DNA from 2 places in the Paraclostridium sp. AKS73 genome. Region 2 is predicted to be linked to the other one. Evidence: riboswitches for the same ligand, from Rfam matches in the RefSeq annotation. Region 2 holds a riboswitch; the other holds the start of a gene.

Region 1 (15,858 bases), on a different contig from region 2:
GAATATAATACAAATTTTATTAAAATTAGATTTAATAGTTTGTATGTGTGAGAAACAAGATTATAGTAATGCACTTAAATTACTTGGAAAATTAAACAAAGAAGATTTTAGTTGTATTTTAAGTTCTGATTTATTAGAAAAGTTTAAAAATGACTATTTTTACTCTAGAGAACTTGAAAATAAAGTAAAAAAAAGGATTCAAATTAATAAAGATGTAAAGGAATATTTAAAACATAAAGATTTAAATAATGCTGAAAACTTGTTGAATATATATAATGATAATTTTGAAGCTGATATTGAATATAATTTGAATAAGTTTGAAATTTTAAAAGAATTAAAAGACATACAAAGTGCAGAAGAGGTAATGGAAGGTTGTTTAAATAAGCAATTGTTAAATGCAGAAGTGTTTTATAACATAGGGTGGATTTATGAAAATAAAAATGATTATGAAAATGCTTTGACATTTTATAAAAAAGCTATAAATATATGTTTTGATAAAGAACAGTTTGAAGTAATCAAGTCTAAGATAGACTGCATTCAAGGTTATGAATATTATGAGCCAAAAACTAATAAAGCAAAAGTATCAATAGTTATAACAAGTTACAATCAAAAACTATATTTAAAAGAAGCTATAGAAAGCTTTCTTAACCAAGACTATGAAAATTTAGAAATCATTATTTCTGATGACTGCTCAAGTGATGGAACAGATGAAATGATGCAATTATATAAAAATGAAAGTAGAGTTAGGTATATAAGACATGAAAAAAATTTAGGGGCGGGTGTAAACTCACTTAATAGTTTTTATAACTATGTTGACGGTAAGTATGTAATGATATTTAATCATGATGACTTTATGATATCAAAAGACTATATATCAAAAGCAGTTAAACTTTTAGAGGAAAATGAAAATTTATCTATGGTTTTTGCTAATGTAAAGCTAATGTATGAAGGTAAAATAATAAATAAAACTAATGTTACCCTAGATACAATAAACAACGGATATGAATACTTCATAAATTATGGTAGTACAGCACCACACATTACGGGAATTCTTACAACTGTATTTAGAAGAAAATATGCTGTTGAAATGGGAATTTTAACTGAAAATACAAAATCAAAAGATTTATTTATACATCTTAAAATGATGTTAAGAGGAGATATTGGCTTTATAAAAGAGGAAGTTGCAGTTTACAGAATACACCAACAAAGTATTTCTTATAATATGCCAAATGAATATGATTTTTATACTATAGAAGAATTAGAAAAATTAAAAAATACTGCAAATGAATATATAAAAGATAAAAACATTGATTTAAATTTATGGTTGTTTAATTCAATAGCTGCATACATATCATGGAGACTAAGTATGTGTAGAAATAAAAAGCATAAGGAAGAAATAATAGAATTTTTAAAATTGAATTATTTTATTGTATATAAGAAATTGTTAAGTGAACAAAAAGAGGTAATTTATGAGTAAATACAGAACAGGGATTTTAATATTCTCTGGATATAATCAAAGAGCTATAATTTCGTTTTGTAGAGTTTGTGAAAAATACAAAATTCCAATGTTTATTGTTAGTTCTAAAAATGACATGATAGAAAATACAATTTACAAAAAATACGTTGTATATAAAAGAGAAAATAGTAATTTAAACTTAAATTTAATGGAAAAAATAAGTAAAATATTGAAGCAGAACAAAGAGATAAAAAAATTTATAATTCTTCCAAGTTCTGAGTATTTGAATAGGTTTTTTTTGGGAAATAGGATTTATTTATATGAGCTAGGTATGCATCTTCCGATTGTAGATGAAGATTTATATATAAAAATATCTGATAAATATTCATTTGGAAAAATTTGCAGCAACTATAATATAAAAACTCCCCAAAATATTGATGTTAATAAAGTTGATAAATTTCCTGTAGTTATAAAACCTAAGAATTATATAAGTCAACGTGGTAATATTTTTTCGCCTATAATAATAAAAACTCGTGAAGAACTGGAAGAAAATTTAAAGATACTTAGTGAAGATGAATTTTATATACAAGAATATGTGGATGGACAGTCATATTATTTACTATATTATTTAAAAAAGATGGAGAGTATATATGTTTTCACAAAAAAACATACTTCAACAAGACTTAGGAAAGTCAATAATAGCGGCAGAAGTATCTGGAATTCATAAAGAAAAAATTAATGGAGATTTTATAGATTTATTTAAAGATGTTGAATATAAAGGCTTAATAATGGTTGAAATTAAAAAATATAAGAATGAGTACTATATGATTGAAGCTAACCCTAGATTATGGGGACCGTCGCAATTATTTGTAGATGCTAATATTCCTATATTTGAAAATTTTTTAATTGATGTAGGTTTTAATATTGATTTAAAAAAACAACCAATAGATTATGAAGTTAAGTATTTTTGGTATGGAGGGGTAAAACAGATTGAAAGAGAAAATAGAAGTCTAGTATATCATTGCAAAATCGATTTAAATGATACACAAACTATGAACTCTTATATGAAGTACGATATATACAAAAGATATGACACTATAAATATTTACAATTATGAAGTTGAAGGAAGGTTAAAGATGGATATTAGAGAATTAGAAAAACTATATGAAGATGGATCAAAGCATAGTATTTATCAAAACTTACCAGATTTTGTATCTAAACATATAGATTATAAAGTAGAGATAAATGAAGAGTGGAGAGGTGATAGAACGAGATTAGAGTATGTAAAAAAATTCATATCAGAAGTTGAATTTAAAACACTAGGAGATATAGGTGCAAATACGGGATATTTTTCATTGTCACTAGCTAATGAATATAAAAATAAGAAAGTTTTGGCATATGAGATAAATAGGAATCACTGTGATTTAATGAAAGTAATAAAAGAAAACTTTAATATGGAGAACATAGAAGTTATAGAAGAAGGTGTAGATTTATCAAAAATAAAAGATATAGATTATAGAGATATTTATATATTTTTTAATGTTATACATCATGCAGGTGTTGATTTCGATAAGGATTTAAATATAACTACAGAAAACTTTATGGTATATACAGAAAACTTTTGAAATTATTAAAAAACAAATGTAAGTATTTAGTTTTTCAAATGGGGTATAACCATGGAGGTAATAAATTAACTCCTATAGTAAGTCCTGAAGAAGTGTATGAAATGTTAAAATATCAAATAAGATTGTTTGAAAATAGTGGGTGGAATATAGTAGACATTGCATATGCTGAAAATAAAAATAAAAAGTACATATCTATAAAAAATAAAGAATATGATGTAGAAAATGAAGTTTATAAAAAACTATAGATAAATATTTGGACCAATATTCTATATATAAAAATAGTGAATTTTATAAACGACCTATTTTTATATTAGAAAATACTGAGAGGTAGTTTATGATAACAGTAACAAAAACATATTTACCGGATATTGAAAAATATAAGCAGTATATAGATGAAATTTACCAATCAGGTTGGCTTACTAATAATGGTAAAATGGTAAGGGAATTGGAAGTTAGATTAAAGGAATACCTGGGAGTGAAAAATATTGTACTTGTAGCAAATGGAACTATGGCATTAAATCTTGCATACAAGTTACTTGGATTAAAAGGTGAAATAATAACTACTCCATTTTCATTTGTGGCAACAACTAGTTCTATGGTGTGGGATAATTTGAGGCCTGTGTTTGTAGACATAGATGAAAATAGTTTTAATATAGATACATCGAAAATAGAAGAGAAAATCAATAAAAAAACCTCTGCAATAGTACCTGTACATGTATTTGGGAATGCGTGTAATATTGATGAGATAGAACATATAGCAAAATAAATTGAAAGTTATATATGATGCATCTCATTGTTTTGGAGTGGAATATAAAAATAAAAATATATTAAATTACGGTGACATTTCGACTATAAGTTTTCATAGCACTAAGCTGTTCCATACGATAGAAGGAGGGGCTATAGTTATAAATGATGATGATTTGTACAAAAAGCAAAACAACTTATAAATTTTGGATTTGATGGCAGAGGAAAAATAGAAGGTCTTGGAGTCAATTATAAAATGAACGAATTTCAAGCTGCTATGGGACTTTGTATGTTGCCAGAAATAAAAAATATTGTAAAAAAGAAGAGAAATATATGAGTATTATATGAAAGAATTAAAAAATATAAATTATTTAGAATTTCAAAATCAGAATTTATTATCAAGTGAAAATTACTCTTATTTACCTGTTGTATTTAGGGATGAACAAACTTTAAAAAAGTGTGTAAACAAGATGAATTATAATGACATATTTCCTAGAAGATATTTTTATCCTTCTTTGAATAAATTAGATTATATAAAGTGCAAAGAAGAGTTTATTAAATCTGAGAGTATATCTGAAAGGATTTTGTGTTTACCTTTGTACGAAAGCTTAGATAAAAAAGATATAGATAAAATTATACAAATATTGAAAAGTTGCTAAATAAACATTAAAAATATTTATAAACAGTGATTATCAGTTTTAATATTACGTGGAATTTAGTGAATGATAACAACCACGTCAAAGAGATATGAACTCAAAAGTTCATATCTCTTTGAATTTATTTATAATTAATTTACTGAGTTTAAAAAATTAGTTTTTTTAATTTTAAAAAAGTAAACAAGAAAAATTCAATCAAAATTATTAAAATTAAGAAAATAAAAAATATAAAAAAGATTTATAAATTTCAAAAAAAAGTATAAAGGTTTAAATTAAAATGCCGATTATTAAACTAAATGAGAAGCTTTTGCAAATTAATGTAGAATGATGAATTATTATGTTATAAAAAAATCAAATTTTAGAATTATCCAAAATAAAAGTAAAAGCTTGAAATAAGTAACATTTTGGTATAAAATGTAAGTGTAAGTCGAAAAATGATATTTAAGGGCAAAACTAGGGAAATCTAGCTACGCAAAACTATAGGGGCTAAGGCTTTGAAAAGCTATGCTCGCCAGTTACCGAAGAGTTAATAAAACTTTTTGTTATCATTGCTAATATTAAAATTGTAAAATTAAGCAAAGAGATACTAAAAAATTTTAAGAAAATCTATAAAATCATATTAATACATATTGGTGAAGTGTGTATATTTTTAAAATACATAAATTTGTATATACTTTATGTTATAAAGGCTATTTATGTAAAAATTAACAATAAAGGTATGATTATGTCTAATTTTCTTTTCTCGTTTTGTTTTAATTTTCAAATAAAAAATTAGTAATAATATTCTATAAAAGTGATGAACTACTCTTTCAGAGTAGTTTTTTTTAATTCTAAAAAACATTTTAAGCATTGGAGGGGAAAATGGAAGTTTACAATTTAATAAAATCAGGATTAGATGCAACAGAATTAAGAAGTAGAGTTATTGCTAATAACATTGCAAATATTAATACTCCAAATTACAAGAGAAAATATGTAGAGTTTGAAAATACACTAAAAGATTCTATGGATAAAAATACTAAACCTGAGATAAAAACGGATAATTCATCAAAAGTAAGAGAAGATGGGAATAATATTGATTTAGAAAATGAAAAAGTTAACCAGGCAGCTACAACTCTTGAATATAACGCACTTATAACTTTGACAAATATAAAACTAGGGATGAGTAGAAGTGTAATAACAGGGAGGTAAGTAAATGAGCATTTTTTCAGGAATGAGAATAAGTGCAAGTGCACTTTCGGCAGAGCGATTAAGAATGGATGTTGTATCATCAAATATAGCTAATATGAAAACAACTAGGACATCAGAGGGCGGAGCTTATAGACGAAAAGTGCCTGTATTTGAAGAAAATTATGATAAAAAGTTAGGTATGCTAGGTGTGAAATCAGTAGCTATAGAGGAGGATAAGTCTCCACTTCGAAAATTATACGAACCAAATAACCCAGATGCAGATGATCAAGGTTATGTGGAGTATCCAAATGTAGATATTTTAGTTGAAATGACTGATTTAATGACAGCATCTAGATCTTACGAATCAAATATAGATACATTAAATGCACAAAAAAGTATGATTTCAAAAGCTTTAGAAATAGGTAGGTAAAAGGAGTAGTTTATGAGTGGAATAAGTACTATAAATGCAATAAACAATATAGCAACAAATAATAATTTACTTACGGGAGCTAGTAATACAGGAAAAGTTGAAAAAGAAAATAACTTTGGAGATGTAATAAAAGAAGCATTAGATAAAGTTAATGATAAGCAAGTACAATCAAATCAAAAAATTCAAGACCTTATAAAAGGAGAAAATGTCTCTATGCATGATGTAATGTTGTCAGCTCAAGAAGCGCAATTGTCAATGCAGTTGATGATTGAGGTTAGAAATAAGATATATGAAGCTTATCAAGAGCTAAATAGAGTCCAATTATAACTTCATAGCAAGGAGAATTTTAAATGAATATAAAGGAATTTCCGCAAAAAACAAAAGATTTTGTGATAGAAAAAAAGACCAATTTATTGAGCTTCCTAAAAAAAAGAAAATAATAATTGCAACTGCAGTTGTAACATTGATTTTAGCAGGAATATTTGGAATTAATTATGCAAAGTCAAATAAGTATGCAGTACTTTTTTCAGGGTTAGATTCTAATGATGCTACGGCGGTAACCAAAGAGTTAGAGTCAAAAAAGGTAGAAACTAAAATAAAAGGTGATAGTATTTTAGTACCCAAAGGAGACGTAGATAAACTTAGAATGGAATTGTCAAGTAACATTTCTAATGGATCTAAGGGATTTGAGTTAATGGATGGGGGATCATCATTGGGATGACTGATGAAGAATTCCAAATTAAAAAACAAAGAATGATTCAAGGTGAAATTGAAAAAACTATAAAAGTTTTTCCACAAGTAGAAAGTGCTAGAGTTCATATAACACAAGGAGAAGAATCTGTATTTGCTAATGAAACAGTACCTGGTAAAGCTGCAGTTTATCTAGATGTAACACCTGGTCAAACATTAAAACAAGATCAAGTAATATCTATAATGTCACTTGTTTCAGCGAGTACACAAAACGTACCAAAACAAAATGTTGAAGTAATAGATCAGAACATGAAGTTATTATCAGATGGGTTAATAGACGAAAAAGGAAATGTACATACAAATAGCTTAAGTGAAGTTGATGAATCTATTAAAGCTGAAAAAGATTTAAGTAAAGACTTAGAAAGATCTATACTAGGTTTATTAGAACCTATATTTGGTGAAGGAAATATAAGAGCTAGTGTTAATACAGATTTGGACTTTGATTCAAGTGAAAAAACTGAACTTATAATAGATCCAAATAAAGTAATTACAAAGGAATCAAAATCAAGCAGCAAGTCGAGTGAAAGAGAAAACTCAGGTGGAGCTGTAGACAATAATATGAGCAATATTAACGAAAGTGGAAAAGGAACAGATGAAGATACTCATCAAGAAGTAGAGTATAAAACTGGAAAAACTGAGACAAAAGTAATAAAAGCTAAAGGTGGCATAAATAGGATAACTGCTTCAGTTGCTATAAATGGAACACTTACTAGTGCAGAACTAAGAAATGTTGAAGGAATGGTAGCAAATGCAGTTGGTATGCAACCTAAAAGAGGAGATAGTGTTAAAGTAGTTTCTATGGGATTTGGCTCAAAAGACGAAGATACTTCTACATTTGGAGTTATAAAGAGTGCTATAAGTAAGGACAAATCGTTAGGAAGGGTGTTAATTATAGCAGGTGTACTGAGTGTAATTATTTTACTTTTAATAATAGGTACAATAATTTATATGATTATAAAGAAAAAGAAAGCATCTAGTGAGCTAGATTATGTAGATGAAGAAGATGAAATAGAACTAATCAACAAAAAACTAGAAGAGTTAGAACAAAATAGATTAAATAGTAACGAAGAAGAAGATGAGGAAAATATTAGCTTAGAAGATGAAGTTAAACAATTTGCAGCTGATAATCCAGATCAAGTTACAGACCTAGTAAATAGTTGGTTAAATGAGTAAAGGGTGAGATTATTTGCAGACAGAAGGTGTAAAAGGTAATGCATATGACTTAGGCGATATTCCTAAGTTTAGAAGAGTCACAGGATCTAGAAAGGCAGCTATACTTTTAATGACATTAGGTCCGGAGATAGCTTCAAGTGTAATAAAAAATCTTTCAGATAGAAAAATTCAAAAAATAGGGGTTGAAATAGCTAATATAAATACGGTAAAGCCAAGAGAAAGAAGAGAGGTTTTACAAGAATTTATAGAGTTAAATAAAGGAAAAGAGTTTGTAATAGAAGGTGGAATTGACTGTGCAAAATCTTTACTTAATGGAGCATTAGGAAGTCAAAGAGCTACTAAATTATTAGAAGGTATAAAATATGATGCATATACAAAATTATTTATATCAGCTAGAAAGGCTGAGCCTGAACAAATACTAGCATGTATACAAGGTGAAAGTCCTCAGGCTATAGCCATAATATTAGCTCATATTCAACCTGATAAAGCAGCAGTAGTATTATCTGAATTACCTGATGAACTTAAGCTTGAAATTGCACTTAAGATAGGAACTACAGCAAACATATCACCAGCTGTAATAAAATCTATAGACAAAGCTATAGAAGAAAAATTAAATAGTTTAGGAAAGTTAGAGATGGAAAGTGCTGGTGGTGTTAATAGCTTAGTAGATATATTAACAAATGTTGATAGAAAAACAGAGAAAAATATTATCAAATTTATCGAGCAGAAAAATGAAGAATTGGCTGAAGAAATTAAATCTAACATGTTCATCTTTGACGATATCGTTAGACTTGATAATATGGCTATTCAAAGAATTCTTAAAGAAGTTAATGTTAAAGACCTTGCATTTGCGCTTAAAGGAGCATCAGCGGATGTCTCAACTGCAATATTTAAAAATCAATCTCAAAGAGCATCACAAGCATTACGAGAAGAAATTGATTTACTTGGCAAGGTAAAGATATCTCAAGTGGAAGAAGCTCAACAAGCTATTGTAAATGTTGTTAGACGACTTGAAGATGCTGGCGAAATAACATTATCTAGAGGTTCAGACGATGAGTTTATTTAAAAGTAACAGTATTTTAAAATCTAATGGAATAGTTTTTAAAGGTGTTAAGCCTTTAAAAACTACTTCTAAACCAAAAGAAATTAATAATGAAGAAATAGTTGATGAAAATGAAGAATTAAAAGTCAAAGAAGAAATAGAAGAACAACTGCATCAAGCAAAGGATACTTGTGAAAATATGATATCAAATGCACAAGTAGAAAGTGAAAGAATTGTTCAAGAAGCACAAAATGAATGTGAAGAAATAAAAAAAAGAGCATATGAAGAAGGCCATAACATAGGATTAAGAAATGGATATGAAGATGGATACAAGGAATCATATGAAGATAATATTGAAAAAGCAAAACGAGAGTCAGAAGAGATTATAAATAAAGCAAGTAATATTTTATTACAATCCAATGAGCAATTTACAGACTTTTTAAAAGATAGTAAAAAAGACATTATTAGCTTGAGTATATCTATAGCAGAAAAAGTTCTTAAAGAAAAATTTAAAGATATAGACTCTATGAATAATATACTTGAAGCTACTATAAAAGAATATGAAATTAAAGAAAATTTTGTAATAAGAACTAATGCAATCCATATAGAAAAAATTAATGAACAATTAAATGAGTTAAAAAGCCAACAATTAATAAAAGGAGAATCCTTTATACTAGCAGATGACTTTATAGAACCAGGAAACGCAATAATTGAAACCAATAAAGGTAGATTGATAGTAGGAGTTGACTGTGTTTTAGAAAAAGTGAAAGAGGAACTTTTATGATAGATATAGACTTTGAAAGATTGAAAAATAAAGTTTTAGAAGTGAAAGAGGTTATATCAGAAGGTAAGGTAACGAAGATAATAGGACTTACTGTTGAAGTAGAAGGTATAAAGGCTTTTGTAGGAGAGCTTTGCACAGTTTATAATTATGCGGATGAGCCTATAAACTGTGAAGTTGTTGGTTTTAAAGATAAAAATGTAATTCTAATGCCACTAGGAGAACTTGCAGGAGTAGCGCCTGGGTGTAGAGTTGTTGCTAGAGGAATACCACTTAGTGTCAAATGTAGTAATGATTTATTGGGAAAAGTTCTTGATGGAATTGGAAATCCAATAGATGATGAAGAAGTTTTAGGAGGAGAAAGGTACAGTCTTTCAAATGAACCCCCAGATCCGATGAAAAGGCCAAGAATAAAAAATATAATGCCTACAGGAATAAGAGCAATTGATGGTTTTTTGACTTGTGGAGAGGGGCAGAGGATAGGAATATTTGCAGGAAGTGGTGTTGGGAAAAGTACAACTTTAGGAATGATGGCAAAGACAGCTAGAGCTGATGTAAATGTTATTGCGCTTATAGGAGAAAGAGGTAGAGAAGTACTAGATTTCATAGAGAGAGATTTAGGTGAAGAAGGTATGAAAAAATCTGTAGTAGTTTGTGCAACATCAGATAAATCACCTTTACTTAGATTAAAGGGGGCATTAACCGCAACAGCTATAGCTGAATATTTTAGAGATCAAGGTAAAAAAGTTATTTTAATGATGGATTCAGTAACAAGGTTTGCAATGGCTCAAAGAGAAGTGGGGTTAGCTATAGGAGAGCCGCCTGCACAAAAAGGATACACACCCTCAGTATTTGCACTACTTCCAAAACTTATGGAAAGAAGTGGGATGTCTGATAAAGGGTCGATAACTGCTTTTTATACAGTTTTAGTTGATGGAGATGACTTTAATGAACCAATCGCAGATACAGTAAGAGGTATTTTAGATGGTCACATTGTTCTATCTAGAGAGCTTGCACATAAAAATCATTACCCAGCTATAGACATTTTAAATAGTGTAAGTAGACTTATGAAAGAAATTTGCGAGGATCAACATCAAGAATGTGCATCTTTAGCAAGAGATATATTAGCTACATATAAAGAGGCTGAAGATTTAATTAATATAGGTGCATACGAACATGGCTCTAATAAAAATATAGATTTAGCAATTGAATACATAGATAAAGTTAATTCTTTTTTAAAGCAAGGTGTAAATGAAAAAACTAAATTTGAAGAGAGTATAGTTGAACTAAAGAACATATTCAAATAACGAGGAGAGGTTTAAGTGACAAACTATAAGTTTAAGCTACAAAAGTTATTAGATATAAAAATAAAAGAAGAAGAAGAAAGTAAATTAGAATATACAAAGGCACAAAATGATAAAAAAGTAATAGAAGATAACATAAAAAAATTAGATTGTAGTTATAAAAAATATGCTCAGTTTGAAGATGTAGAGGATACTATAAGTCAGAAAGTAAGATTAAACTATCTTCACTCAATAAGTCAAACTATAGAGCAAAGTAATCAAATATTAGTAGAAAAAGAAAGAATAGTAGTAGAAGCTAAAGATAAATTTATTGAAAAACAAATAAATAGAAAATCCTTAGAGACATTAAAAGAAAATAAATTTATAAAGTTAAGAAAAGAAGAAGCGAGAAAAGAACAAATAGAAAATGATGAATTTGCTTTATATGCGTACATCAGAAATAAAAAGAATATATCATAAAGGATGATTGAGATATGAATTTTAACTTGGATTTTTCCTTCGACTTAGTAAACTTAGCACTTGGAAAAAGTAATTTAAGCACTAAGTTATCAAGTAAAGGTGGATTTGAAGATTTACTAGCTTCTTTAGATATGGACATTGAAAATACAAATGTAGATCAAAAAAATGAAGATTGTAATTTAATAGCATCATTAATTCAAAATCTTTTTTCAAATTTAAGTAAATTAAAAGATATGGATAATAAAGATTTAAAAAAAGAAGAAATTTTGAAGTCAATAAACGATACCATTTTAAGCATAAATAACGAATTAAATTTAAACTTAAAAACGCTAGATATCGATAAGATGATGAAATTAAGTAATGATGAAATGAGTAGTTATATTGATTTAAATTTTGATTTAGATAAATTTACTAAAACTGGTAGTTTAGATTTACCAATGGATGATGAAATTATTTTACCTAAAGGCCTAAACATAGATGAATTGTCGAAAAAAACTGGTGAATCAAATAATAAACTAACAGAAAATATACATAAACAGGATGGAAATCCGAAAGATGGAATTAAAAAAGTAGACAGTGAGATAAAGTCTTTAAAGTCATATGAAGAATTAAGTGTAGCAACAAATATTAATAAAAATAATATTGTAGATGTGAATCAAAAAGATAAAAGCAAAGATGAAAGCTTAAATATCCTAGAAAATATAGCAGATAAAAATGCAAGTGATTTATCTATAATAAACAACAAAACATTTACTCAAGAACCAGCTGCAAATAAAAATTTACCAGCAGTAACTATACGTGCAAGTAATCTTGGTGATGATTTTATAAAAATGGTTAAATACTTGAAAAGTAACAATATAGAAGAAATTAAAGTAAATATAAATCCTAAAGAATTAGGGGATATGACAATAAAGCTTTTAAAAGACAGTGAAGCCACAAAGGTATTTATACATGTAGGAAAAGAAGAGACTTTTAATATGTTAAATAAAAATTTAAATGATATAAATAAACATCTAGCCGATTTAGGAATAAAAGCTAAAGACATAGTTGTTGAAATGAAATCAAATGATCAAAATTTCTTTTCTGATAATTTAAGTCAAGAGTTTAGCAGAAAAGAAGAACAAAAAAGCAAAAAGAAGTAGTAAAATAATGATATAGCACTAAATTCCATAGAGGATTTAGATGAAGATAAAATAGATGAATCAAATCTTAATATATTAGCTTAGAGGTTAAAATATGAATAATTTTATGAAAGTAAATACACAACAATCAAGTACTAAAACTGTAGCAAATACTAAATCTACTAATAAAACAGAAAATGGAACACAAATAGTTATGCCAGGAGAAGAAACTAATAAAGATTTATTTCTAAAGTTATTAGTAGCACAAATGAGCAATCAAGATCCTTTAAATCCACAGGATCCTACACAATATATAACGCAGCTTGCTCAATTTAGTACACTAGAGCAGATGCAAAGTTTAAATGAAGGGATGTCATACCTAGTAGGGTATAATCAAGGAATTTTCATAAACTCAGCAATGAGTACAGCATCAGCGCTTATAGGAAAAAGAATAGAAGCTTATGCTCCAAAGGAAGAAGATACTGAGGAAAATAATAATGTAGTTAAAGACGATAACAAAACAGATGACAAAAAAACTATTACAGGAGTAGTAGAAGGCGTAAAGATTGAAGATGGTATTGTTTATATGGAAGTAAGATTAGATGAAACAGGAGAATTAAAATCCATAGAATATGGGTCTCTTATAAAAGCAAGTGAAAATAAAGACTCTTCAGAGTCAAATACAAATAAAAAGGGAGAGTAATGATATGTTAAAGTCAATGTATTCAGGAATAAGTGGAATGAAGGCAAATCAAACTAAAATGGACGTTGTTGGTAATAATGTTGCAAATGTTGGAACAACAGCTTTTAAAAAATCAACTACAAGATTTTCAGATGCATTAAATCAAACGGTAATATATTCAAGTGTTCCTGGGGGAGCGGCTGGAGATCCTAATGTAATAGGAGGGGTTAACCCAGGTCAAATAGGTATTGGAACGAAGGTAAGTGGAATATTTAGAAATATGGTACAAGGAAATATACAACCAACAGGAAGACCAACAGATTTAGCTATAGATGGGGATGGGTTCTTTGTTGTAAGTGTAGGACCTAATCAAGAAGCTTACACAAGAGATGGATCTTTTACATTAGATGCCAATGGAAACTTAGTAACAGCTGATGGATATAAAGTTTTAAATACAGATGGAAAACCAATAGAAATACCAAAAGAACAACCTAATCCAGATGGAGAAATGCAAAAAGTATTATCTTTTAATATATCAAAAGAAGGTAAAGTTTCATATCTACTAGCAGATGGAACAAAGGTTGAAAATGCTCAAACATTAAAAATAGCAGTATTCCAAAATCCAGAAGGTTTAGAATCTTTAAGTGGAAACCTTTATGGAGAAACTGCTAACTCAGGAAATGCTATGTACGGAGTAAAATATGGGCAGATAAATCAAGGGGCTATAGAAATGTCAAATGTTGATTTATCAGAGGAATTCACAGAAATGATAGTAACAACAAGAGCATTCCAAGCAGCAAGTAAAGTTATAACGACAAGTGATGAACTTTTACAGGAAATAATAAACTTAAAAAGATAGTAGGAGGGCAATATGAAAAAAAATGATATGTTAACTCCCGTAGGTCTTGTCTTAGCTATTGGATTTGTTGCATATGGTATAGCAATAGGAAAAACAGGGATTGGCGCATTTATAAATGTGCCATCCTTAGCAATTACAGTTGGAGGATCTTTTGCAGCTGTACTTACAACATTTTCCATGGAAGATTTAAAAACGGGATTAAAAATAACTAAAGAAACATTACGATCAGGCAATATAAATAAAGTTGATCTAGTAGATCAATTTAAGGAATTAGCTAGAAAAGTTAGAAAAGACGGACCTTTAGCCGTAGAGCAAGAGGTATCTGAAATAGAAGATGCTTTTTTAAGAAAAGGCTTAGAGTTAGCTATAGATGGAATTGATATGGAAGATATTAAAGAAATATTAGAAATAGAAATAGATGAAGTAGAAAGCAAATACAGTACAGGATCAAAAATATTTAAAATATGGGGATCTTATGCACCTGCATTTGGTATGGTTGGTACATTAATAGGATTAATTCAGATGCTTTCAGACATGGGAAGTCCATCTACAATTGCAAGTGGTATGGCAGCAGCTCTTATAACTACATTTTATGGAGCATTAATGGCAAATGCATTATTAAATCCAATTGGATTTAATATTCAATAAAAGGTGAAAAAGAATGTGAACGTATGGATATGATGATTTGTGGAATTATGAGTATTCAAAATGGGGATAGCACTAGAGTTATTGAAGAAAAATTAGTAAACTTCTTAACTCCAAAAGAGAAGAAATCTTATTACACTAGAGGAACGATAGAAGGTGAAGCAGTAAATGTCGCGTAGAGCTAGAAGAAGAGGAAAAGGCGATGATGTAGAAACTGGGTCTTGGATGGACACATATGCTGATACAATAACTCTACTTCTTACTTTCTTTATCCTACTATATTCAATATCGGCAGTAGATAGTCAAAAGTTAAGTAAATTATCAAAAGCTTTACAAAGTTCTTTAGGTGGTAGCACATCTATAGAAAAGCTTGAAAATATAGAAGATTTAAAAGTGGGAGTAGATAAACCAAATTTAGAAAAAGAGGACCTTGCAAAAAAAGTTAATAAAGCAGTACAAGATAATAATCTTCAAGACTCGGTAAAAGTAAGAGAAGAGGACAGAGGTATAGTACTTCAACTAGATGAGAATATACTATATGACTCTGGTAGAGCAGACTTAAAAGAAACAAGTATAAAAGCATTAGACACTATAACTAAACTAGTTAAAGACATGGATAATGATGTTTTAGTAGAAGGGCACACAGACAATATTCCTATACATAACTCAGAATATGTATCAAACTGGGAACTTTCAACAGCTAGAGCTGTAAGTGTTGTAAGATACTTTGTTGAGACTAAAGAGGTTCCACCAACTAGGTTTGCAGTAAAAGGATATGCAGAGTTTAGACCTTTAGTAGCTAACGATACTCCAGAAAACAGATCGACAAATAGAAGAGTAGATATTTTGATAATAGATAAAAAAGAAAAAGTTAAGAAAGAAGAAAATCAAGAACAGCAACAAAGTCAAGACACGAAGGAGTAAGATAACTTATTATGTATGAAACATTGAGATACTTAGTAAA
Region 2 (15,858 bases):
CAAGTGTTGTTGTAGATAATGCTATCACCGTTGTTAGAGCTAATATTTTTTATTTTTCATAGTATACTCCTTTCTACTTTTATATTTCTACTAATTCATTTGTATAACTAAGCTTTTATTTTCTGATGTATATTCCCAATTTGGAGCTTGGCTATCTTTGCTAAATGCTTTTATTTCTAATTTTTCTATTTTTTATCTTTATTTAAATCCTTTATTGTTTCTCCTAAAAACTTCATTTGGCTTAATGCTTTTTCAGGTTGTTTTATACTTTCAAGACTTAATGATATTTGAGTTTTCCCATCTACATCTTTTATAGATTCTACTGCATAATATTGTGGTACACTTTTAGGTTCTTCTTTTATTGTGTGATATGTTTGAACTTCTACTTGTTGTTGATCTACTGCTTTTATAAGAGTTTGAGTTTTATCTGCTTCGTAGTTGAAATCTTGTGCTTTTTCTTTATCGTCGAATATATAAATATTAAAGTTTTTATTCATATCCTTTATTATATTTTTTGAAAGTTGTCCCATTTCCTCTTTATTAAAGTCCTTTTTTTCTAAAACTACAAATGTGTTTATTCCATCTTTTTCTTCTTGTTTTATAATTTCATAATCATTTTTAGATATGTTTATTTCTGATTTAGAGCTAGATACTCTAGATACGTAATGTTCTTCTTTTGATTTAAAAGATCCTCCCATGAGTGTAAATCCTACTACTACAACTGCAGTTAAAGAACAAGCTATAGCTATAACAAGTTTTTCATTTCTTTTATACTTCATCATTATTTCCTCCTAATTTTCACTCTCTGATATAATATAACATTTACTTATTTATTTTTTTGCCTAAATCTGTCGAACAAAAAAGTTACCTTGAAAATAGGTAACTTTTTAAAAGTTTTATGCTCCATAGTAATAGTTATAGTATCCGTAAGATCCATTAGTGTCTTCAAACTTGTTAAGTACAACCCCTAGTATGTTAGCACCTACTTTATCTAATCTTTCTTTTGCTATTTGTGCCATTTCTATATCTACTTCTTTTGATGCAACTACTAATATACTTCCGTCTGTATATGTAGATAGTATTCCTGCATCAGTTATTATTCCTATTGGTGGTGCATCTATAAATACATAATCATAGTAATCTTTTAAAGACTCTAAGAAGATTTTCATTTTTTTAGATGCTAACATCTCTGCTGGGTTTGGAGGTATTTTACCGCAAGTTAATACTTCTAAACCATCTACTTCTGTTTTGTTAACACATTCATCAAATGATTTTTGTCCAGTTAAAATATCTGTGATTCCATGAGTGTTGCTTATGTTAAACATTCTGTGTACTGTTGGGTTTCTTAAGTCTCCCTCAACCACTAGTATTCTTTTACCTTCCATAGCAGCAAAGCTTACTGCTAAATTAGCTATTACTGTACTTTTACCTTCATTTTGCTGAGAACTTGTTACTAGTATTGATTTTATTTCTTTATCTATATTTGAATATTCTATATTAGTCCTTATAGTTCTGTATGCTTCTGATATTGGTGATTTTGGATTTCTTTTAGTTATTAGTTTTTTAGCATGCTTTTTCTACCTTTCTTTTCTATATTTTCGTTAGGTACTACTCCTAGCGTAGGTAAGTTTAGATATTTTTCGATATCTTGAGCTGTTTTCATTTTTCTATCCATAAATTCTAATAAGAATACTATGAATAGCCCTATCATAAACCCTAAAACTCCAGCTATTGCTACGTTCATAACCTTATTAGGTTTTACTGGTTTTTCAGGTACTCTCGCCTTATCTATTACTTCAACACTGTTTGCATTTGTTATTCTTTTTGCTTCTTTAGAAAATATTGTAGGTATAGCATTAGCTATTTTCATAGCCTTGCTTGGACTTGTATTTGTAACACTTATAGATAATATTTGAGTATCCTTAACTGGCTCTACTTTTAAACTATTAAGTAACTCATCATAAGTCATGTTTAAATCTAATTTATTTATTACTGAATTTAGTACTGATTTTGATTTTATTATCTCACCATATGTTAACGTTAACTTTTGAGTAACATTTAACTGATCTCCTGTTATCATGTTATTAGTTGCAGCACTTTGTTCTGCATTAACTATTAAAGTCGTACTTGCTTGATATTCTGGTTTTAATACAAAGAAACTTATAAGTCCGCTTATTATCATTGCTATTACAGTTATTAGTGCGATTATCCACGCTCGTTTTTTAATTATTTGGAAATATTCCCTTAAGTCTATCGTTTCTTCCATTTGGCCCTCCTCTTAGTGTGTTTTTCCCCATACGATTTATGTATCGACCCCTTATTTTAAAACTTTACACCTTTTAGCTAAATTTTTCAATTTTTTTACACGTTTCGCCAAAATTAAAATCCCCTATTCCTCTTACAATATAAAAAAGCTATCTAATTTAGAGTATAGAATAGAAAGCCTTTAAGTTTTAGCGACCTTTAAAGCGTTCTTTCCGCTTTGGGAGCAAAACTCAAAGGCTTTCTATCGATACCTACTCTAAATAGATAGCTTTTTTACCTCACTTATTGTTGAGTGTAATTTTTATAATCAAATATGAATTTTTTAAGTTGTTCGTTATTGTATTCTTTATCCCAAAGAATTACCCATCCTTTTTCTTTGCTTACTATTTTCCATCTCTATGTCCTTCAAGTGGGAATTCAAGTTGTGGGAATTCTGTAAAGTTCATTTTTATAACTTTATTAGCTAATTTAAATATTTCCATTGGAGGTATATTAGTTTTTGTATATCCTAATATAGTGTTTCCTATTTCCATAAGATCTCCTGGATTGCTTGATAATTTGTTATATGCAGCTTGCATAACAGTTCTTTGTCTATTATCTCTTTGATAAGCATCATCTGCATATCTTATTCTACTATATGCTAGAGCTTCTGCTCCATTTAAAGTTTGTTTACCAGCACTATTTACACCTGGAATATAACTTACCTCTTTAGGTAATACATCTATTTCAACTCCACCTAAAGCGTCTATAATTTTTTCAAAAGAGCTAAAACTTACAACAGCATACTTATCAATTTTAAGTCCAAAGTTTTTATCTATAGTTTGAAGTAAAAGCGCAGGCCCCCCATAAGCGTAAGCATGCGTTAATTTTTCTTCTCCATAACCTGGAATTTGAACATAAGTATCACGTGCAAGAGAAGTTATTCTAATATCATTATTTTTTCATCGATAGTTAAAACCATCATGGAATCAGATCTATTTCCCTTATCTAGATTGTTTCCATCAACTCCAGCTAATAATATATTAGTTATACCATCTTTATCATCAGCTTTTTCAACCTTTTCTTTTACATCTTTAGCTGCACTACTATCATATATAGAGTTTAGCTTGAAATAAAAATATCCAAAAGCCACCATCGGAACAGCTACAATGAAAACAACTAATCCTATGACTATTTTTTTGAAAGTGCTCATAAAATCCTCCCTATACTAATTATTAATTTAGATATCCATATATTAGCACATATAAATATCGGTTGCTACTTATTTTTCTTTAGCAAAAAGTAAAACCAAGAATTTAATTTTCATCCTTGGTTTATTGATTACATTCTATAAGTATCTCTGTTCCTATTCCAACTTCACTTTTAATTTTCAATTTATAGTTGTATAAATTAATTATTTGAGCTGCAATAGATAGTCCTATTCCAAAGCTATTGTTATATTTTCTTGATTTATCAACTCTATAGAATTTATCTGTTATCTTTGGAATTTCTTCTTTTTCTATTCCTATACCATTATCTTTTATAGATATGTATATTTTCCTTCTTTCTTTGTACACTTTTATTTTTATTTCCTTTTCATCTTTTTCACAGTATTTTATAGCATTGTCTATAAATATTATGAAAAGTTGCTTAAAATGTTTCTTGTTCATATAAATATAAGCATCTTTTCACACTCAAATTTAAAATCAACATCTTTTCTTATGACTTCAAAGTCATATATAATTTGATATATTGAAGCTTCTAAGTTTATTTTTTCTATTTCTTCATCAACTATTGTTTTGTTGTCTAATTTTCCAAGTTCTAATAAATCATTTACAAGTTTTGTTAATCTATCAACTTCATCTAAACTTATTTTAAGCGATTTATTTAGTGTTTCAGGATCATTTTTACCCCATCTATCTAACATCTTTAAATGTCCTTTTAATATGGTTAGAGGGGTTCTAAGTTCGTGTGATGCATCTTGAACAAACTGTCTTTGTACTCCAAATGAGTGTTCAACTGAGTCCATCATTTCATTAAATATTATATTAACTTTATCAAACTCATCTTTTGGATTTTGTATATATACTCTACTTGTTATTCCTTTTTCTTGTACTTCTTTCATAGTGTTGCTTAAGTTGTTTAATTTTTTTATAAACTGTCTTGATATATATATTCCTGCTATTAAACTTATTATTAATCCTATTATCAACATAAAAACAATTATAAGGATTGTATTTTCCAGGAAATCATCATATAATTCACTTTCTCGCTCTAAATACATATAGTATTTTTGATCACCTATATGCACTGGAGTTATTAAGCTTACCTTGTCGTTGTTTACGCTCAAAGATGTATCTATAATATATGAACTTGGTTTTTGATAATTGAAATGTTTAGGTTTTTCATCCATTGTATTTAAAATTTCTTTGTTATCTGAATTATATATAATAGCATTTAAATTCATAGATTCTAAAATTTCTTTTTGAACTTCATATGAGCTATTGCTATTAAGTAAAATTTCTAGTTCATTAGCTCTTGATTGAATTTCTTCTTTTTCATATTTTATAGTCCAAACTCTAAATACTATAAATTGAGATATATAAGTTATTAAAAATATTACTACTATAGATATAAATGATATAAGGGTCATTTTCCAAAATGTCGATAAAGATTTTAGCTTTTTTATAATCATATTAAAACACATCCTTAATAATTACTGCTGTTTACAAAACCTCATATTCTTATTTTATTAATTTTAATATATACTTTAAGCTTATTTATTGTAATCTCATTATATAAAGTTTCATTACCTTTGTCATCTTATTTTCTCACACAAAAAGACTGAGCTATACTTGGAGCGAGGGATTGAATTTTATGTTGCAGCGACATTCATTTTTCATCCAACACAAAAAGACTGGCTTATATTTTGGCGAGGGATTTGTGCTGTATGTTGCCGCGACATTTACAAGCATCTTCACAGCTTTTATGGAGCAAAACATACACACAAATCCCGAGCCCACCATTAACCCAGTCTCTAATCATACTTAAGTTTATTTTCTACATATGCTTTATCTTGCCAAAACATATCATTCACTAAAGTATTACTTACTTTTATATTAATGTTATTGTTATCTTTACCTATAAATAACTTCCCATCTCTTGCTTTATTTTCATCAATATTTTTTTTATCATTTACGTACTCTTTAAATTTAACCCATTTAGTCCTATTATCTGCAGAATCTTCATCTATCCATACCTGAACTTTTTCATAATTCATAGGTACAATTTCTTCTACATCATATAAACCTTCTGTAAAATAGTTCTTTGAAAAATCCTTATTACTAGATATATCAGTTTTTTCACCTCTTAAATAAAAAGGCATAGAGGTTTTCATGTTTCCGTTTAAATCCACTGTATATTTATGATTTTGGCTACCTGAATTCCCAATTATTGATATAGAGAACCTATCATTACGATTTACATCACTATCTTTAACTACCGTCCAGTTTCCATTTTTATCTTTCTTTACGATTTCTTTTTTATAGTTACCTTTCCCGTTTGATAAGGTATATCAACTATAGGCTTATTAAATGCTTGTTCCTTATCACTTCCATTTATAGGATCTTTATATTTAATTTCTGCATTTGCATTTGTGGGAATTTTCTCACCCCCAAAGTATGGATCTTTAGTTGAAATATCAAAACTTACTTTAATCCCCCCTGTAAGTTTTCCATTTCCAGCTTTTTTATTTGCAATAATATTACCTATTTTAAACGTTATTTCATCTTCGCCTTTTGAGTTTTCAGATACAACAACATTTTCAGGCGGTATCTGTATTTCATTTCCATCTAAATCTGTTATCTTAAAGCTTTTATCCACTATATTAAACTCTTTTGAAACTACATCATGTATAATAGATTCTTTAGCTACTGAAGCATTTATATTTTCTTTTATTTCATTACTTATATCATTAAATATTCCATTTATACTATTTAAATCTTGAGTATAATATTTATCTGCATATTCACTCGGATCAATTACATTTTGAATAGTTTTTAAAAAGTTTATAGCTTGACTTTTTTCCTCCTCAGGAGCATTAGTAAATAATCCTACACTATAAAATTTAGCATCTTTATATCTATGATTATTATTTACATATATAGTCTCTGGATTTGGATTATATCCAATTCCTCCAATAGTAACTTTTGTAGGAGCTCCGTACCCTGTAAAGTATCTATAGTACTCTCTTTGCGCACTCTTAACGTGTATGTCAAATCCTGTATATCCCCAATAATCTCTAGAGTTCACTGGCAATCCATCTGAAAAAAACACTACATATTTATTAGCTTCATCTCTTGAACTTTCTAAAAGATTTTGTGCTCTCCATATACCATCTTGAGTATTTGTTCCTCCACCTGGGTTTATATTATAAATAGCTCTATTTATTTTGTTTAAATTTGATGTAAAGTTTGTTTGAACTTCAGAACTTGCTCCTGGTTTATAATATTGGAAAAGTTATAGTTGTATGAAAAATTCGCTACAGATATTCTAACTTGGTCATTATTACTTCCGTTTAAAATATTTTTGCTTAAATTTTTAGCTGCAGTTTTTACTTTGTCTATTTTATCATTCATACTTCCTGACGAATCTATTACAAGTACTATATCAGCTTTTTTAGAATTTTGAATCGATCCTTCCCCTTTTGCTTCTAATGTTATATTATATGTTCCATTTTCATTTATTTTAGCGCTTTTATTGATTTCTAAATTTTTATTACCTTGACATCTTTCAGTATTTTGTGTTGTTTGTGGTGCTGATTTATATTCTGCTTGTATAGCTTCTGGATTTACTTTTTCTACTACTTTGTCCAAAGTAACTTTAGCATTAGGAAAGTTTTCTAATACTTCTTGTTCACTGTTTTCTAATTTATATCTAATCTCTGATTTTAAATTTAAAGATTCATTTTCACATTTTTGAGCATTATCTTTTAGTTTTGCTTCAAAAGATAAATCTACTTCTTTTGAAGATATATCTCCTAAATTAACGCTTATACTATCTTTAGAGTTTGTTACTTCACCTTTTATATTTTCCTTTTCTTTAATTCCGTTTACGGAAATATTCTCTGAACTTATTTCAAAGTTGTCAGATATTTTATTTTCAAAAGACGTATTTTTAATATTTAAATCTTGTTCATTTCCTTTTATTTTTAAATTTACTTTCAACTGTGTATCTGATATTTTTTCAGTGCTTTGTTCTAACAAAAGTTTATTATCCAGTGTATGTATTGGATTTTCGCTTGCTACTTCCTTAATAGTTAAATTGTTTATTTCTTGAGCATATGAAGTAGATTTACCTTCAATATTCCCTAAGCTTGATATAATTAACATTGTTAGTACCATTACACAAGATACTAATCTATTTTTTCATTTAATGTTCCTCCACACTCCTTGCATAAACATATTTACTTTTTAGAGTTCTTGTTTTTTCTACTAATTAATAAAAGTAAAATACTAGTTATCCCTAATATTACATATATAAAAATCCCATCTTCTCCTGTTTTTGGCGATTCGCTCCACATATCATCCTCATCTGATTCTAAATCATTTGGATATTGATCTGTTTTATCTTTGTTATCAACTTTATCTGATTTATCTAAAGTTTCTTTATCATTATTTTTACTTTCATCTTCACTTCTAACTGCTGTAAATATCCAATCTATCTGAGCAGATTTATTTTTATATTCATTTCCAGTAGATGCTCCATCTAATTTGACTTCCGCAATAAGATTTTCTTCTTGCCCTGGATTAAATACTCCTAGACTTATACCTTTTGTTAATTTATCTTCTCCATTAACTGCTTCATCATATATGACTTCATCTTTATATGAAATTTTTAAATCTAGTTTATCTAAAAGATCATATTCTTCTTTTGGACTTACTCTCTCTGCTCTTAAGAAAAGTTCGTATGGGTATTTATGCTTATTTTTAATTTCTAAAGTTCTTCTTATATAATCTCCTGGAATCATGTTAGGGTGTTGTAGAAATAAATCATCATCAGGTATGTATACTAATTCATTCGCATTTCCCAATAATTCAACATTAGGTGGAGCCAATGTATCTGCATCCACCTTTATAGTTGTTATTATTGAAAGAAGTGAAGTGACTACTAAAATTTTTCTTAGACAGCTTTTCACATTCTCACTCCTTTATTAGATTTTTTAATTATAATCTTAGTTTTTTTGATTTGGTTCTTCAGAATCTGTTGGACTTACAGCACTTTGATTTTGTAAGTTACTAAAAGTATCTTTTAATCCATCTGCTGTAACCCAATCTCCATATGCATTATTTGATGCTTGAATAGAGTCAGCTTGAACATCTACGTCAAAACCTAATCCTCTATACTCATTTCCTGCATCACTAGCTAATGTTACAGAGTCAAGTAATGTATTAGTATAATCACCTTTAGCTACTTTTCCCATATAATAATAATATCCATCACTTCCAGCAAACCAAGTTCCACTATTTTTACTTTCATTCACATTTTTTTTAACGACATTTAATTCTATATTACCAGTGTCTAATTTTTGTCCATTTACTTCTGCTATTTCTTCTCTAACTTCATTTCCACTACCATCTTTTGTTACTTTTACAAATTTAGGTATGAATTTAACTCTTATAAATTGATCATATGTTGTAGTATTTTTTACTTGTACATCTTTATTTACATTATCACCCGGAAGCATGTTTTCAGGTTTTTCAAATTCCTCGATTATTTTTATTCCACTACCATTATTATCACTATTTGATGCTGTGTTAAAAGTATTTGTTGCTTTATCTTGAGATGTAAACCATGCAAGTGTTCCCCCTATTACACCTACTGTCAGTACTCCTGATACTGCTAACGCTTGAACTTTCTTATTCATTTTATTCCCTCCAAAATTAAATATTTACTCAATCTATGTAATCAGCACTTACTGTTACAGTTGTTTTATGCATCCGCTTTTTCTCTTTCTTTATTTTGTCTTTCTTCTTCATCTATAGATTTTAGTTTTTTCTAAGGTTGCTACCTATAGCACTTAATGCTGTTATTGCAAATATTCCTACTATAATTAGTGATAGGTGTGACTTCATCCATGACATAGCCATTCCAACCCTCGGTATACATTTAACAACTTTACCTATAACTGCGTTTGATTCTACTGGATTTTGATCCTGCACATTATTTGCATCACCTTGTGTTATGTATTTTATTCCTGCTCCATCTTTTATGATTTCTTTTACTCTATGTGTTGTTATGTTTCCTGAATTTTGACTTTTAAATGTTATTACATCCCCTACATTTATTTGTTCAGGTTGTAATTCTTTAGCTATTACTAAATCTCCAACCATTATTGAAGGTTGCATACTTCCTGTCATGACTGTAAAAAATTTATGTCCCATTATAGTTGGCTGTTTTCCCTCTTTTACAGACTTTACCATAATAAATGATATGGATAATAAAGATATTAGAACTACATAAAAAAGTATATTTCCTAATTTTTTTAACATTGTTTTATTTTCCATAGTATATTCTCCCTGAAATTATTTTACCTAGTACATAAATTTTCTAGTATTTTATGTATTCCTTGATTTTCAATATTGTTCCAAGTTCTTTTATATGCATCTTTCGTAGCCTGTACAGCCTCTGCTTTTACATCTACTATCAAAGTCTTATTTTTATATCTTTCTTGTAATTCTTCCGGAATGTTTGCGCTTACTGATTTTAAAATTTGAGTTGTTTCTTCGTCATTTAAAACTATAGTGTTATAGTAATAATAATTGTCGTTGCCATAGATCCATTTATCATCTTCTGTTGTGTTTTGATTTGCTGTTATATTATTAGTTTCATAGTTTAATGTTACTAAGTTAGTATCTCCTGGCCATGCATTTCCTTTTTCATCCACCCACCTAGGAATTATACATACTCTTATAAGTGCTGGTGATGTACTATTATTTTTATTTTTACTGCTTTGCTATATTCATCTCCATTCCAATTTTTAGGCGGTGTAAACGTTTCACTTACTTCTATATTTATATCCCCCAAATTTAATGTATTGGTTACTTTATCTTTGGATGTCAAACTTGCATATGATATCTTTTGAACGGTGACGATACATATTAATAAAAGTATAGATATTGCTCCAACTTTAATTCTTTTTCTACTCATTTAACTCTCCTTAATTTTTCATAATAAAAATTATCTTCGATTTATTTCATAGTTTATCTACATTTTTAGCATAAAAATTCGCTTCACTCATGTCGCCAACGACTTCGTCCGTTGCTCAAAAAGCTTTTTTATGCTCAAAACATATAATATTGATATAACTAAATTTTATAGATTTTCCACAAATTCTTAGTAAATACAACATTTTTAGCATAAAAAAGGCTATTTAAATGATAAAAGTAATTTTATACTTATATCTTTAAATAGCCGGTTGCACTATTAGCTCCATATGTTTCAAGTGCCCATATACAAACATATTTCATAGCCTCTATATTTAAACCTATTATATCCCTTATTAATTTATTCTTCTTTTTTATTATACTGAAAAATATTCCCTAAAGCACCCTCAATCGTTTTCCATTTTTTACATTTTATTTGTTTTATCTTATTTTTTAATTACTTTAATCAATATATTAAATATTATTTTTTTCAAAAATTAATTTACTCATTATTACGACATTTTCACTATTTATTTTACATAAATTGATAAGCTAATATTCATTTTAATTTATTATAATTTTGAAAAAATACCCAAAAAAAGACTAGGTTATCAGTTAGGCGAGGGATTTGTGTGTATGTTGCAGAGGCATTTAAATATCATTTTCTCAAAAAAAAGACTGAGTTGTCAGTTAAGTGTAGGATTTGTGTGTATGTTGCAGCGACATTTACAAGCATCTTCCCAGCTTGTATGGAGCAAAACATACCACAAATCCTACACCCACTAATAACTCAGTCTTCAAACTACTTCCATGGCAAGGATTCGTTTTTTAATTATTTAGCAGTATAACCTGCATCTAGAAGCATCTTAACACACGCTTCTCCTTTTCCATCAGCAACAAGAACTATAGGCCCCGTACATCCCATACCACTTTCTGCATAAATTCCATTCTTCCATAAAACTTTAACCGCATCTTCTAAATCCATTATATCTATACCAGATATTTGATGAGTAACAACTTCTTTTGCCGGCATAGCTACTTCCTCATCATTATCATTCTTAACTTCTTTCTTAGTTAAAGCAGCTATAATATCGTCATATTTAGCATTTTTAACATTTTTAAATTCATCTTTTGATACCTTAGTAACATCACCTTTAACAACGTCATAAGCGTATCTTAATGCATTTGCAACAACTGGAGAACCAGATGCTCTAGATAATATTAATATCTTTCTATCATAGTCTTCACCTACACCAGGACCATATCCAAATCCTTGTGCTTCATAATCTCCACCAGTAGTAAACGAAGAGAATACTTTCATAAATATATTTCCACTTAAAGTATCAGTAACCATAACATCTGGAGCCCCACATAATAAGTCATTTCCTCTCATTACGCAACCACCATCTGCTCTAACTGATTCAGCAAAAGATATATCGTATCCATTTGCTTGTAAATCTTTTAAAGCTTTTTCTACTTGTCTAGCACCGTCGACATTTAATATACCAACAGTAGGTTTTTTGATTCCTATAGACTTAGCTGTAGATATACCATAAACAGCATTTCTAACCATAGCTTCTATTCTGTTTGTAGCACTTGTTCCTGTAGTAGTAGCAAGTATCATTTCTTTTCCTCTACCTGGAGTTATAACTCTACCAACTGTAGAAACTCCTATAGGGAAGTTGTAATGCATAGTTACACAAGCATCTATGTAACCTGAGTCTAATAATTCTTCCATTTTAGAATGCATTTCGCTTTCTTCATTAACTTCAACAACCTCAAGTTCAGTTTCAACTTTAGGCCCTATTAAAACTATATCAAATAAATTTGACTTAGCTAGGTGAGCACCTTTAACTAAATTTTCAGTTCCATGCTCACTACCTAATGTAGTCAAACCAATTCTAACTTTTTTACCAAATTCGCCGCTTTCAATAGCATTTGCTATATCTAAAAAAGTTTCGGCTATAATCTTTTTAGGCATAACCAGATCTCCCCTCAAAATGAATTTTTATAAAATTCTATACGTCTTCTATTCCTACTCTTCTATTAACATATCTTGAGCTAATTTTTTCATAGATTGTGCTATAATTTTCTTGATTTCTTCTTTAGAAACTGCAGCTGCTTCTTCCTCTACACCTTGATTTCTCTCAACTATGAAAGAAACTCCATCGAATAAGTTAGTCATTCTTCCTAAGAATAAACTTCCCTTACCAACTACCATAGCTCTGTTTTTATCTCCAGAAGTTAAATCATCTATACCAAATCCTATATATGGAACTCCTGAAGGTATATGTCCTTGAGTTGGAGCCCAACCTGGTATACCTTTTTCGCTTACAAAGTTCTTTAATTCTTTCTTTTCTAAGTCTCCACGCTTAACAGCAAGAGCACCTATCATTTTATAGTTAGCTTCTGGAACATCCCCAGCTCCAGCAGGCTTAGTTATATCTGGGTTTTGCATTTCAACTGAGTAAACATCAACATCAGTTATTTTTAAGTTAGCTCTATCAAGTCCACTAGTTATTAATGCAGTCATAACAGCTTGTGGAGAAGATCCAGTTCCAACACTGTGTTTTCCTGTTAAATCAGTTCTTATTATTGGGTTAACTCCATCGTTTTCAGAAACTAAAACAGCGAATCCTCCAACAACGTCTTCTAATACTGGAAGGCCTTTTTTAACATGGTCTTTAGCATTCATTCCAAGTTTAGCACTAGCTCCACCTGCAACTACCATAACATTTTTATATACTCCTGATTTAACAAGTGCAGCAGCATTTATTAAAGCATGAGTAGGCCCAGCACAGAAACCTCTTGTGTCTGATCCTGAAGCATTTTGAAGTCCAGCCATTTCAGCTATAGACTTAGCGAAGTTTCCTCCACCTCTTTGGTTCATATCTCCACAAGCTTCTTCTGAACATTCTATTACATAATCTATATCTAATGGATTAACATTTTCTTTTCTTATTAATTGTACTGCAGCAACAACTCCTGAAGCTTTTACAACTAAGTTTTCAAACATTGTATGTGCGTTTAAGTTAACGTCAACATCATGAGCTCTCTTAACATATCCAACTAATTGATCATTATGGTATAATCCTTCAGCATGGTGTGAATCTATTAATTCATTTGCATCATCTATATTATCACCTTTAAGCTTTCCAAAGAATGGAGCTAGCTCTGGGTAGTTCTTTTCAAAGTTAGGTCTTATATCATTAACAAAATCTTCTTTTAATTTAACTAAATCAAAAGCATCGCATATTTGCATCATTGCTAAAAATTCATCTTGTGGCATTATTTCTCCACGCTTACCATCTCTTTTTCCTTCCATTTTGTATTCGCACCATGGAAGAGCTATTTCTCTTAATTCTTCTGGTCTGTTGTTTCCTATGTAAACTTGGTTTGGTATATAATTTACTACTTCTTCATAACTTCTTATATGATTAGTAACTTCTTTTAAAAATTCTGATTCTGGATGTGTTTCTCTCTCAACAGCACAAGTAGTACCATTTTTAACTATCATATCTGGTGTGTGAACTAAAATATAACTAGCACCTTTTAAAACTGGAAATGTCATAATATTTACCCCCAATGTATATATGTTATTATTTTTACTTGAATTCTATTATGATAAAAGACTGGATGACTTTATAAAAATAGGTGGGTAAAGTTAACCCACCTATTTAATTTTTATTTAAATGTTTTCTCAATATATATAGCAAGCCGCAGGATTCTAACGTGAAGTCTGTGACTTACTCGCTCCCAAGTCAATTATAAAACTCCTAAGCCATAATTAAGCGTTAGCCATTATATCCTTTAAAGTTATATCTTTTTCAAATACTGTTTGACCATCAACTTCAGTAGCTAATGCAACTAAGCATTTTTCAACTAATTTTCTTCTTAAAGCTTTTTCCTCAGCTGGATCTAACTTAGGATTTCCAAGAGGATGAGGTATAGCTATAGCTGGAACTATTCTATTAGCTCCAACAGTTAAAGATATAGGTACTACTGTACAGATATGAACAACTGGAAGACCAGCTCTTTCTATCTCTTTTACCATCGTTGCACCGCAACGAGTACAAGTACCTCAAGTAGATGTTAGTATTACAGCGTCAACGCCTGCAGCTATTAACTTTTGAGCGTATTCAGCAGCAAACTTCTTAGAACTTGCAACAGCAGTTCCGTTACCTGTAGTTGAGTAGAAGAACTCATGTAAAGAACCTATAGCTCCTTCTTTTTCTAAGTCTCTTAAAACATCTACTGGTAAAACTCTATCTGAGTCTAAGTTACAATAAACTGGGTCGAATCCACCATGAGCAGTTTCGTAAGTTTCTTCAGTTAAATCGTTAACTCCTGCTATAGAATATTCACCGTATTTAGATGCAGAAGAAGATTCGATTCTATCTGGGTTTCCTTTAGGAACTATACCACCAGAAGTAACTAGAGCTATTTTAGCCTTAGATAAATCTTTTATAGCTGGTTGTGGATCAACTCTATCAAAGTTTGGCATTGGATATTCAGTTACGAAATCTTCACCTTTTATTTTCTTTAATAACATGTCTACAGCTCTCTTAGAACCTCTTTCTTTAGCGAAGTAGTTAACTCTTACTCCTCTTTCTATATAACCTTCTTCAGCTGGAGATCCTATTTCTTCTCCATTAGCTAACTTCTTAGCTAATGTAGCTATTTTTGGAAGAGCCTTTCTCATACCAGCAGCAGAGTCAGATGTTGATACTATATATAAATCTTTTTTGAACATATCTGCTCCTGGATTTTCAATGTACATTCCTGTTAAAGCTGGTATATTTAATTCATCTTTTACAAATTTAGTTATTGTTCCTGCAGCAACCCCGTATCTTCCTGCATTGAACGCTGGTCCAGCTATAAATAATTGTGGTTCGAAGCTTTTAACCATTCCTAATACTTCTTGGCTAGCAGCATCCATGTTTTCTCCGAAATAACTGTCTCCGCAAACTACAGTTCCAACTACTTCTATTTCATCCCCTAATAACTTGTTTAATTGTAAACTTATTGGAGGTAATTTTTCAGCTATATGTGGTTTCGTATCAGCTTTTTCTTCTCCTCCAATTCCTGCGAAGAATTGGTTTACATAATGAACTACTTTTATCTTTTCCATCTTTATCTCAACCCCTTTTGATTTAATTAGGCATTATATTTGCAGAATTGACCCCTTATATCGTTCATCTCTTCAACGATTTCATCAACTTCAAGAACCATTTCCATCATACTTATTTGATCTTCGTAAACTGATTCGTCAAATAACTCTTTCATTTCTGGTTCAACAACATGATAAACAGCCAATCCTAACTCAACACCAGCAAGTGGTCCAGCGAAAGTTGGATCTCCAGCAGTTACTGTTTCAGCTGCAAGACCTGCAGCTTCGGCTTCAGCAGCA

What was found. A riboswitch is a leader RNA that binds a small molecule or an ion and turns the genes downstream of it on or off. The one in region 2 is predicted to bind cyclic di-GMP.
Region 1: it holds a riboswitch for cyclic di-GMP, as region 2 does, so the genes downstream of both, flgB (flagellar basal body rod protein FlgB) here and LEQ07_RS15165 (hypothetical protein) in region 2, are expected to answer to the same signal.

What each region holds. Positions count from the first base shown of each region.
Region 1 covers NZ_JAIXHU010000008.1:50,772-66,629, reverse strand. Annotated here, with positions in the region: gene LEQ07_RS07090 (glycosyltransferase) at 44-1,477, shown strand; gene LEQ07_RS07085 (hypothetical protein) at 1,470-2,183, shown strand; gene LEQ07_RS07080 (DUF1698 domain-containing protein) at 2,107-3,081, shown strand; gene LEQ07_RS07075 (hypothetical protein) at 3,078-3,326, shown strand; partial or broken gene LEQ07_RS20940 (DegT/DnrJ/EryC1/StrS family aminotransferase) at 3,416-4,484, shown strand; cyclic di-GMP riboswitch class I at 4,918-5,004, shown strand; gene flgB (flagellar basal body rod protein FlgB) at 5,343-5,669, shown strand; gene flgC (flagellar basal body rod protein FlgC) at 5,674-6,078, shown strand; gene fliE (flagellar hook-basal body complex protein FliE) at 6,091-6,405, shown strand; partial or broken gene fliF (flagellar basal-body MS-ring/collar protein FliF) at 6,542-8,001, shown strand; gene fliG (flagellar motor switch protein FliG) at 8,015-9,067, shown strand; gene LEQ07_RS07020 (FliH/SctL family protein) at 9,054-9,827, shown strand; gene fliI (flagellar protein export ATPase FliI) at 9,824-11,131, shown strand; gene fliJ (flagellar export protein FliJ) at 11,147-11,587, shown strand; gene LEQ07_RS07005 (flagellar hook-length control protein FliK) at 11,602-12,729, shown strand; gene LEQ07_RS07000 (flagellar hook assembly protein FlgD) at 12,824-13,411, shown strand; gene flgF (flagellar basal-body rod protein FlgF) at 13,416-14,249, shown strand; gene LEQ07_RS06990 (motility protein A) at 14,262-14,897, shown strand; gene LEQ07_RS06985 (hypothetical protein) at 14,921-15,073, shown strand; gene LEQ07_RS06980 (OmpA/MotB family protein) at 15,063-15,818, shown strand; gene LEQ07_RS06975 (hypothetical protein) at 15,830-15,858, shown strand, end outside.
Region 2 covers NZ_JAIXHU010000033.1:16,997-32,854, reverse strand. Annotated here, with positions in the region: gene LEQ07_RS15240 (copper amine oxidase N-terminal domain-containing protein) at 1-28, opposite strand, end outside; gene LEQ07_RS15235 (hypothetical protein) at 186-782, opposite strand; gene LEQ07_RS15230 (CpsD/CapB family tyrosine-protein kinase) at 897-1,529, opposite strand; gene LEQ07_RS15225 (YveK family protein) at 1,556-2,266, opposite strand; gene LEQ07_RS15220 (hypothetical protein) at 2,649-2,843, opposite strand; partial or broken gene LEQ07_RS23180 (LCP family protein) at 2,877-3,155, opposite strand; gene LEQ07_RS15215 (hypothetical protein) at 3,185-3,457, opposite strand; gene LEQ07_RS15210 (sensor histidine kinase) at 3,579-3,914, opposite strand; gene LEQ07_RS15205 (histidine kinase dimerization/phospho-acceptor domain-containing protein) at 3,911-4,939, opposite strand; gene LEQ07_RS15200 (hypothetical protein) at 5,282-5,659, opposite strand; gene LEQ07_RS15195 (hypothetical protein) at 5,773-6,579, opposite strand; partial or broken gene LEQ07_RS23175 (hypothetical protein) at 6,622-6,681, opposite strand; gene LEQ07_RS15190 (vWA domain-containing protein) at 6,699-7,646, opposite strand; gene LEQ07_RS15185 (LPXTG cell wall anchor domain-containing protein) at 7,709-8,440, opposite strand; gene LEQ07_RS15180 (BsaA family SipW-dependent biofilm matrix protein) at 8,477-9,169, opposite strand; gene LEQ07_RS15175 (signal peptidase I) at 9,291-9,809, opposite strand; gene LEQ07_RS15170 (hypothetical protein) at 9,833-10,189, opposite strand; gene LEQ07_RS15165 (hypothetical protein) at 10,213-10,452, opposite strand; cyclic di-GMP riboswitch class II at 10,706-10,788, opposite strand; gene grdD (glycine/sarcosine/betaine reductase complex component C subunit alpha) at 11,281-12,429, opposite strand; gene grdC (glycine/sarcosine/betaine reductase complex component C subunit beta) at 12,484-14,019, opposite strand; gene grdB (glycine reductase complex selenoprotein B) at 14,236-15,579, opposite strand; gene grdA (glycine/sarcosine/betaine reductase complex selenoprotein A) at 15,606-15,858, opposite strand, start outside.